Regions from separate parts of the Cupriavidus sp. DF5525 genome, predicted to be linked through region 3. Evidence: predicted binding sites of a transcription regulator. Region 3 holds the regulator's gene; each other region holds the start of a gene.
The links. The regulator LexA, encoded in region 3, represses DNA repair genes until DNA is damaged. The targets are predictions, from matches to a motif close to ACTGTATNNNNATACAGT.
Positions count from the first base shown of each region.

Region 1: ABNX08_RS01385 (ATP-dependent helicase) is a predicted target of LexA. The motif match lies at 1,503-1,520, and genes of this name have one in related genera.
Region 2: recA (recombinase RecA) is a predicted target of LexA. The motif match lies at 1,304-1,321, and genes of this name have one in related genera.

Region 1 covers NZ_CP168265.1:281,484-284,752, reverse strand. The annotation lists gene ABNX08_RS01400 (hypothetical protein) at 1-113, opposite strand, end outside; gene ABNX08_RS01395 (thioredoxin family protein) at 267-770, shown strand; gene ABNX08_RS01390 (TlpA disulfide reductase family protein) at 872-1,408, shown strand; gene ABNX08_RS01385 (ATP-dependent helicase) at 1,610-3,269, shown strand, end outside.
Region 2 covers NZ_CP168265.1:541,719-544,987, forward strand. The annotation lists gene ABNX08_RS02665 (sensor histidine kinase N-terminal domain-containing protein) at 1-468, opposite strand, end outside; gene ABNX08_RS02670 (response regulator transcription factor) at 539-1,228, opposite strand; gene recA (recombinase RecA) at 1,473-2,528, shown strand; gene recX (recombination regulator RecX) at 2,643-3,110, shown strand.
Region 3 covers NZ_CP168265.1:2,814,259-2,817,527, reverse strand. The annotation lists gene ABNX08_RS13115 (hypothetical protein) at 1-152, opposite strand, end outside; partial or broken gene ABNX08_RS13110 (DUF2188 domain-containing protein) at 354-546, opposite strand; gene ABNX08_RS13105 (hypothetical protein) at 759-1,109, shown strand; gene ABNX08_RS13100 (hypothetical protein) at 1,179-1,349, opposite strand; gene lexA (transcriptional repressor LexA) at 1,467-2,123, opposite strand; gene ABNX08_RS13090 (asparaginase) at 2,411-3,269, shown strand, end outside.

The sequences.
Region 1 (3,269 bases), 2.0 Mb from region 3:
TAGCGCGGCGAGCAGGCGCACAGGACCAGCGCCAGCAGCGCGGCGGCGCACGACGACATCAAGGGCTTGCGGGCGGCGGCGGGAAGGCTCGGCGGGGGCGGCACAGGACGCATGGGGGAGCGATTGCGGACAGCGCGCACAGGCCGGGGCGGCTCTCGGGGGCTGCCGTCGCCTGCGGGCGGAAACCGGTATTATCCCGGAAGCGGCCCGCCAGTGCTTGCCGCGCCGCTCCATTGCCCCCGACACCTTTGCCCGACGCTTTCGCCATGCCCGCCAACATCGCCCTCCGCGCATCCGCCAGGCTTTGCCGCTGCTGGCTGGCCGCGTGCGCGTTGATGGCCGCAACCGGCGTGCAGGCCGCGGCAGGGTCGGCGCACCTGTCTCCGGCCACCGACCTGGCCGCCCACGGCGCCGAAGCCGCGCGCCGCGGCGAGCCGGTGGTGGTGCTGGTGTCGATGCCGGGCTGCAGTTATTGCGAGACCGTGCGCCGCAACTACCTCGGACCGCAGGCTGCCGCCGGCGAGATCGCCGTGGTGCGCGAACTCGACCTGACTGCCGACACGCCGCTGCGCGATGCCGACGGCAACCTGACCACCGCACGCGCCTGGGCGCGGGCGCACCAGGTGCGCGTGGCGCCCACGGTACTGTTCCTCGACCGGCAGGGCCGCGCCGCCGCCCCGTCGCTGCGCGGCATGCAGCCGGACTTCTACGGCGCCTACCTGGAACAGGCACTGGACCAGGCACGCGCCGCCGTCGCCACCCGGCGCTGATGCGGTTGCGGCAGATTGCCGCAGCCACGCCGCGCGCAGCGCCCGGGCGCCAGCGGCATTAGAATGTCCCATTGCCGATCGAATCCGCCTGACCGCATCCCATGACGACTTCCCCTCCCGCCGCCAGACCCGCCCGCAAGCCCTGGCCCATCGTCGCGGCCGTTGTCGTACTCGCGCTGCTGGGCTGGTTCGGCTACCGCGCGCTTTCGCCGGCCAATGCGGCGCCGGCGGCCACCTTCACGCTGCTGTCGGGCGAAAAGGTCAGCACCGCCGACCTGAAGGGCAAGGTCTACATGGTCAACTTCTGGGCCACCAGCTGCGCCACCTGCGTCAAGGAAATGCCCGACATGGTCAAGACCTACGAGCAGTTCAAGGACAAGGGCCTGGAATTCGTCGCCGTGGCGATGAACTACGATCCGCCGATGTACGTGGTGAACTACGCCAAGACGCGCGCCCTGCCGTTCAAGGTGGCGATGGATTCGGACGGCAGCGCGGCCAAGGCCTTTGGCAATGTGCAGCTGACGCCTACCACCTTCGTGGTCGACAAGGACGGCCGCATCCTGAAGCGCTATGTGGGCGAGCCCGAGTGGGATGCGCTGCACAAGCTGCTGGACGGGGCCCTGGCAAAGTCTGCGTAACGCTACCGCCTGCAACGGCCGCGAAAAGGTGCTCATCGAGCACCTTTTTTCTTTTTCGATGCCAGCTCAGGCGTTGCCAAGCTTGCGCAGCCGGCCTGTATGGATATACAGTTAGCGCCAGCTTTTTCCCAGCCTTTCCATCCTGGTGGCGATCCGTGCGCATGCGCGGGCCGCGCCCTGCCCGACCCTCGAGCCCTGCCTGTGTCACTGGATCTTGCCCCTGCTTCGAACCTTGCGGACCTCGCGGCCCCGGAAGCCGATGCGGCCCCCGCCTACCTCTCCCGGCTCAACCCGGAGCAGCGCGCCGCGGTCCAGCACGGCAGCGGCGCGCCGCTGCTGATCATCGCCGGCGCCGGCTCGGGCAAGACCAATACGCTGGCGCACCGCGTGGCCCACCTGGTGCTGGGCGGCGCCGACCCGCGCCGCATCCTGCTGCTGACCTTCTCGCGCCGCGCCGCCGCCGAGATGGGCCGCCGGGTCGAACGCATCGTCGACCAGGCGCTCGGCACCCAGACCGGCGCCGGGCGTGCCGCGCTGCAGTGGTCCGGCACCTTCCACGCCATCGGCGCGCGCCTGCTGCGCGAATACGCCGAGACGCTGGGCCTGTCGCCCGCCTTCACCATCAGCGACCGTGGCGATTCGGCCGACCTGATGCACGTGGTGCGCCACGACCTGGGCCTGTCCGAAACCGCCAGCCGCTTCCCCAAGAAGGAAACCTGCCTGGCGATCTACTCGCGCGTGGTCAACACGCAGGCGCCGCTGGAAGACGTGCTCAAGCAGCAGTTCCCGCGCTACGCGATGTGGGCCGATGCGCTGCGCACGCTCTTTGCCGGCTATGTCGAGGCCAAGCAGAAGCAGCACGTGCTCGACTACGACGACCTGCTGCTGTACTGGGCGCAGGCGATGGCCGAGCCCACCATCGCGCAGGACATGGGCGCGCGTTTCGACCATATCCTGGTCGACGAATACCAGGACACCAACGCGCTGCAGGCATCGATCCTGCTGGCCATGCGCCCCGATGGCCGCAGCCTGACCGTGGTGGGCGACGACGCGCAGTCGATCTACGCCTTCCGCGGCGCCACCGTGCGCAATATCCTCGATTTCCCGCAGCAGTTCACGCCGGCGGCGCAGCAGGTCACGCTATCGCAGAACTACCGTTCGACGCAGCCGATCCTGCAGGCCGCCAACGCGGTGATCGGGCTGGCTGCGGAGCGCTATACCAAGGATTTGTGGTCCGACCGCGCCTCGGCGGAAAAGCCCGGCGTGATCGTCGTCAACGATGAGGCCGACCAGGCCCGCTACGTGGTCGAGCAGGTGCTGGCGCGGCGCGAGGCCGGGCTGGCGCTGATGGCGCAGGCTGTGTTGTTCCGTGCCGCCGACCACAGCGCGCAGGTCGAGATCGAGCTGGCGCGGCGCAATATCCCGTTCGTGAAGTTCGGCGGGCTGAAATTCCTGGAATCGACGCACGTGAAGGATGTGCTGGCCGTGGTGCGCTGGCTGGAAAACCCGCGCGACCGCATGGCAGGCTTCCGCACGCTGCAGCTGCTGCCCGGCATCGGCCCCAAGACCGCGGCACGCGTGCTCGATGCGCTGGCGCTGGCCACCGAGCCGCTGTTCTCGCTGGAAGCATTCGAGCCCCCGCCTGCTGCCGCGCCGGCGTGGGCCGACCTGCTGGCGCTGGCGCGCGCGCTGATGGCGCCGACCTCGCCATGGCCGTCGGAATTCGAGCAGGTGCTGGCCTGGTACGCGCCGCACCTGGAACGCCTGCATGACGATGCCGCCGCGCGCCAGGCCGACCTGCAGCAGCTCGAGCGCATCGCCGCCACCTATGGGGCGCGTGAGCGCTTCCTGACTGAATTGA
Region 2 (3,269 bases), 2.3 Mb from region 3:
GCCCTGGTCTTCCTCGGACGGCAGCGGCAGGTCGTGGTCGCCGGCGATGTACTCGCCGCGCTTGCCCACCACCTGGTAGTAGATGTTGTCGGTCTCGTCGGCGCGCAGGATCTCGCGCGCCGACAGTGGCAGCTGCAGCGTGACGCGGCCGTTCACCTCGCGCACCTGCTGCGACAGCACGATGGCGCTGGCCTCCAGCGCGCGGTCGAAGGGGCCGTTGGCGATCGACTTGGCCACCAGGTAGGTCACCGCGATGCTCATTGGCCAGAGCAGCAACAGCGGCGCCAGCATCCAGTCGAGGATCTCGCCGAAGAGCGAGCGCGGCGCCGGATGCGCGGTGCTTTCTTCCAGGTGCGGCAGCGCGTCGGCCAGTTCCTGGTCGGCGGCCTCGGCGTCGGGCGCCGCGGTGGGGGAGGGGGGCGGCGCCGCGCGGTGCGGGCGCCGCCAGGGCAGTCGCAGCAGGCTCATCTCGACGGTGTGGCCTCAGGTCCGGTCGCGGGTTCGCCTGCGGAGAAATGAAATCGGCGGACGGGGTTTGTCAGTGTTGGGCAGCGACGGCCGGCTGGAATTTCTCCAGGCAGTAGCCCAGCCCGCGCACCGTGGCGATGCGGATGCCGCCCACCTCGATTTTCTTGCGCAGCCGGTGCACGTAGACCTCGATCGCGTTGTTGCTGACTTCCTCGCCCCACTCGCACAGGTGGTCCACCAGCTGCTCCTTGGATACCAGCCGGCCGCTGCGGGTCAGCAGGATTTCCAGCAGGCCGGTCTCGCGCGCGGACAGGTCCAGCATCTGGTCGTTCAGGTAGGCGATGCGCCCGACCTGGTCGTAGGACAGCGGCCCGTGGCGCATCAGCGTGGCGCCGCCGCCGGCACCGCGCCGCACCAGCGCGCGCACGCGCGCCTCCAGCTCGGACAGCGCGAAGGGCTTGGCCATGTAGTCGTCGGCGCCCAGGTCCAGGCCCTTGACGCGCTCGTCGACGCTGTCGGCGGCGGTCAGGATCAGCACCGGCAGCATCGCGCCGCGCGCGCGCAGGCGCTTGAGCACCTCCAGCCCGGACATGCGCGGCAGGCCCAGGTCCAGGATCAGCAGGTCGAAGGTCTGGGTCGACAGCGCCGAATCGGCTTCGAGGCCATTGGCGACGTAGTCGACGGCATAACCCGAGTGGCGTAACGAGCGCGTCAGGCCATCGGCCAGCACGTCGTCATCTTCGGCGATCAGAATGCGCATGGTTTGTCTCCACCTGGCCGGCAGAGCCGGCGCCGGGAATCGGATGAACCGGGCGCGATGGGGCTTGCCAAGCATACTGTTTTTTTATACAGTACCCGCAATTCCGCACGGGCTGCCGGGCGCGTCATAATTTGCATGTCCGCAGCGTGGCCGCGCAGTTTGTCGGGCCCGCGGCGCTGACTCCGGAAAAGCCGGGGCCGCGCCACATGCGGCCTATTTATACACCATTGATTCAAGGACGACCATGGACGACAAGAAGGCAGGTGCCGGCGTGAGCGCCGAGAAGCAGAAGGCGCTTGCCGCCGCGCTCTCCCAGATCGAGAAGCAGTTCGGCAAGGGCTCGATCATGCGCCTGGGCGACGGCGAGGTCGAGAAGGACATCCAGGTGGTATCCACCGGCTCGCTCGGCCTGGACATCGCGCTGGGCGTCGGCGGCCTGCCGCGCGGCCGCGTGGTCGAGATCTATGGTCCGGAATCGTCGGGCAAGACCACGCTGACGCTGCAGGTCGTGGCCGAGATGCAGAAGCTGGGCGGCACCTGCGCCTTTATCGACGCCGAGCACGCGCTGGACGTCAGCTACGCCAACAAGCTGGGCGTCAACGTCGGCGAGCTGCTGATCTCGCAGCCGGACACCGGCGAGCAGGCGCTGGAAATCACCGACGCGCTGGTGCGCTCGGGCTCGATCGACCTGATCGTGATCGATTCGGTGGCCGCGCTGGTGCCCAAGGCCGAAATCGAAGGCGAAATGGGCGATTCGCTGCCCGGCCTGCAGGCCCGCCTGATGAGCCAGGCGCTGCGCAAGCTGACCGGCACCATCAAGCGCACCAACTGCCTGGTGATCTTCATCAACCAGATCCGCATGAAGATCGGCGTGATGTTCGGCTCGCCGGAAACCACTACCGGCGGCAACGCGCTCAAGTTCTACGCCTCGGTGCGCCTGGATATCCGCCGCATCGGCTCGATCAAGAAGGGCGACGACGTGATCGGCAACGAGACCAAGGTCAAGGTGGTCAAGAACAAGGTGTCGCCGCCGTTCCGCGAAGCCTTCTTCGACATCCTCTACGGCCAGGGCATTTCGCGGCAGGGCGAGATCATCGACCTGGGCGTGGACGCCAAGATCGTCGAGAAGTCCGGCGCCTGGTACAGCTACAACGGCGACAAGATCGGCCAGGGCAAGGACAACGCGCGCGAATACCTGCGCGAGAACCCGGACATTGCCGACGAGATCGAGAACAAGGTGCGCGCGGCGCTGGGCGTGGTGGCGATGAACCCCGTCGCGGCGGAAGTGGTGGAAGGCTGACCCCCGCCAGCGGCCGCTGCAGCAGCCGGAAGGCCGGAGCATCGCCGATGCGCCGGCCTTTTTGCTTTGGCTGCATGACGCAGTGCCAGCCCATGCCAATGCCCTGACCCCTCGATGGCAACCCGTCCCCCGCTTTCCCTCAAGGCCCGCGCCGTCGGCTACCTGTCGCGCCGCGAGCACAGCCGTACCGAGCTGGCACGCAAGTTGGCGCCGCATGCCGAGTCGCCCGAGCAGCTCGAGCAGTTGCTGGACGCGCTCGAGCGCGAGAACTGGCTGTCCAACCAGCGCTTTGCCGACAGCCTGGTGCACCGCCGCGGCGCCCGCTATGGCACCGCCCGGGTCATGCAGGAAGCCAAGACCCACAAGCTGGGCAGCGAACAGCTGGGCGAACTGCAGGACCGGCTGCGCGCGACCGAGGCCGAGCGCGCGCGCGAGGTCTGGCGCAAGCGCTTCGGCTCGCCGCCGGCCACGCCCGAGGAGCGGGCCAAGCAGGTCCGCTTCATGGTGGCGCGAGGGTTTTCGCGTTCCGTGGTCGGCAAGATTATCCAGGGGGCGGACGAAGAGTACGGGGACGAGACTTGATACGTCGGTGCTCAAAGCCTCTCATTTTTCTGCCCGATTACCTGCACGGGCGGAAGGGTGTTTTCGCTGCATTGCGCCATTAGTCGTGGCTCCGCAGCCACGCCGCTGTCGTGCGCGACACCACGTAAATCCCCGTTACGGCTGGTGCGTTGCGGAAAT
Region 3 (3,269 bases):
CCTACGACTGTGACACGCGATCTCTTTGCGCCTGCGGCGGCAGCAATTCTGATCAGGTCGTCGAGTGTATGGACGGTAGCGTCAACGCGAAACCCACCCCCGGCCGTAGCTATGCGGATCAAGTCGTCAACGGCGCGCGACGAAATGTTCATGTCTTCTCCTTCATTTTGCCTGTAGGGGGATGCTGCCACGTTAGAAGCCGCTGCACCAATGGACTGTACTGAAATGCAGGTTGACGTGACTGTCGGGCGACGGGAAATCGTTTTCTCCAAAACGGCGCCGCGCAAGGGCGCCCGTTTTGCTTCGTCGCGCGAATATTTCGCAGGTATTGCCTTGGCTCTCTGCGAGCCTGGTCAGCCCCGGATATTGCGCGGATCGTTCCCGAAGGAATTCCTTTCCCGAATCTGCCCGTCGCGTCCATGAATGAACAGTTCGACGCGATCCTGCCATGCTTTCTCGGTCCCTGCAGCGATGGCTTCTTCCTGCGACGGCTACTGCCCAGCCCTGGTCGCCGGCGGGTATGACGTGGATATTGCGGGATGCCACGGTCGGTCTCTTTTGGGGTGGATGCCGACAGTCTGGCGCGGGCGCCGCGCGTCGAGGTATCGGTCGATGTCCGGCAATGTGTGGCGCTTGCGTCAGGGCGGCGCGCAGGCCGTCCGCAGCCCGCGCGAAATCCGTGTGCCTCCTGTACCATACCCGCCTTGCATTCCCAAGGGGTTGGTATGTCTGTTCGAGCGAAGGTGATCGGCTGCAGCGTGGCGATCGCGGCAATGATGGCCGGGTGCGCCAGCGGCACGTCCGAAAAGGATATTCGCGCGCGCCCTCCGATGCGCTTGTTCACGCCCGCGCAGATGGGCGATGTGGCGAAATGCCTGCGCAATAACCTCGGCGATGAGGCCACGGTCGTTAGCTATCCGGCGAAGAGCCAGACTGAGATCCGGATTGGCCAGGTAAACGCCACCGGCCAGTTCGAGTACGCCTACCTGATTTCACTGACGGCCAAGCCCGATGGAACGGCGCTGGAACTGCGCAAGAGCGACACATGGTTCCCGCAGCTGACGCCGCAGGAGCTGGAAACCGAAACCAAGGCCTGCGCACGCAGCTAAGCAGCAGCCAAGGTGCAACGACATGCATGGCGGCCGCCAGCGCCGGCATGTGCCGGCGCGCGTTGTCGATCAGGCAACGAGCTTGTCGGAGGTTTCGAGTTCCAGCATCCGGCAGATGGCGGCCATGCTGCCGACCATGGTGCGGCGCTGCGCGCCCTGGTAGACGCGCACGCCCTTGCACTGGCGGAACGGCACGGGCTTGACCGGACGGCGGATGGCGGCGTGGTGGATTTGCGGCATGGCTGCACCTCTTTTTCAGGCAAAAGCGGGGTCAACACCCGGCGAGCCGGGCGGCGTCTGCAAAAAACAATGGAAGCGGGGGCGGGCCCGCGCAGGCCTGTGGCCCGCGGTGCCCGGCTAGAAGCCGGAAGAGCGGATCAGGCCGACTGCAATGCCTTCCAGCGAGAACTCCTCGCGGCCGGGCTCCACGATGATGTTGGCGAAGTCCGGGTTCTCTGCAATCAGTTCGATATGGCCGCCGCGCCGTTGCAGGCGCTTGACCGTCACGTCGTCACCGAGGCGCGCCACCACGATCTTGCCGTTGGGGGCTTCGCTGGCGCGGCGCACGGCGAGCAGGTCGCCGTCAAGGATGCCGGCGTCGCGCATGCTCAGGCCACGTACGCGCAGCAGGTAATCGGGGCGTTCGTCAAATACCGAGGCGTCGACCTGGTACTGGCGGTCGATATGTTCCGCGGCGAGGATGGGGCTGCCGGCTGCGACGCGGCCCACCAGCGGCAGCGTCAGCTGCATCACGCCGGGGATCGGCAGCGAGAACTGGTCCGGCATCTCCGAATCGCTGCGCGACACCTTCAGGCGGATGCCGCGCGAGGCGCCCGGCGTCAGTTCAATCACGCCCTTGCGGGCCAGCGCGCGCAGGTGTTCTTCTGCCGCGTTGGGGGATGAGAAGCCGAACTCGGCGGCAATCTCGGCGCGGGTGGGCGGGAAGCCGGTACGGCGGATCGTGTTGCGGATCAGATCGAAAATCTGCTGCTGCCGGGGTGTCAGGGTCGCCATGGGATCGCCGTTCCGTGCAGGGCCGCGCAGGAAGATCCAGGAGCATGGGATTCCGTCGGGATCGAAGGGATCGAGACAATCGGAAATCCTGCATCCGGCGGGCCGGGCACTGTATGTTTAAACAGTATGCTGTGATTTTATACAGTATCGGCCTGAGCGCAAGCAGAATTTTTCGGGGCTGTCGCATGGATAGGCATGCCGGTGGACCGCTCAGGCCGCGGCCCTCGGCAAGTCCGCCGTTACAATCGGCTATTCGCATCCCTCCTGTATTGAATTCCTGAGCCCCCATGACCCAACTGCCTCGCATTGTCGTCCTGGCCACCGGCGGCACCATTGCCGGCGCGTCCGGCAATCCCGCCAGCAGCGCGCGCTACCAGGCGGCGACCGTGCCCGTGTCCTCGCTGCTGGGCGCGCTGCCGGCGCTGCAGTCCGTCGCCCGTATCGAGGCGGAGCAGGTGGCGCAGGTCGATAGCAAGGACATGACCTTCGCCCTGTGGGGCATGCTGGCCGCGCGGCTGGAGCACTGGTCGGCGCAAGCCGATGTCGCCGGCATCGTCATCACACACGGGACCGACACGCTGGAAGAAACCGCGATGGCGTTGCACCTGACGCAGGCGTGCCCGGTGCCCGTGGTGATGACGGCGGCGATGCGCCCGTCGACCTCGCTGTCCGCCGACGGTCCGCTGAACCTGCTGGACGCGGTCCGCGTAGCCACGCACCCCGATGCGCGCGGCAAGGGCGTGCTGGTGGTGCTGAACCAGCAGATCCACGCGGCACGCGACGTGGCCAAGACCCACACCTCGGCTATTGATGCCTTTGTTTCCGCCAGTGGGCCGCTGGGCTTCGTGCAGGACGACTATGTGCGCTTCGCCCGCGCGCCGCGCGCTGCCTGGGCGATTGGCCCGATGCCGGAGGCCTGGCCGACGGTGGAGATCGTGGCGAGCTACGCGCAGCCGGGGAGGGTAGCCGTGGATGCGCTGGTGCAGGCCGGTGTCGACGGACTAGTGGTGGCTGCGGCCGGCAACGGCTCTGTGCATGAAGGGCTCGCGGCCGCGCTGGCCGATGCCGCCGACGCCGGCGTGGCGGTCGTGCGCAGCTCGCGCACCATGGCGGGTCATGTGTCGATCCCGCCGCAACCCAGTCCGG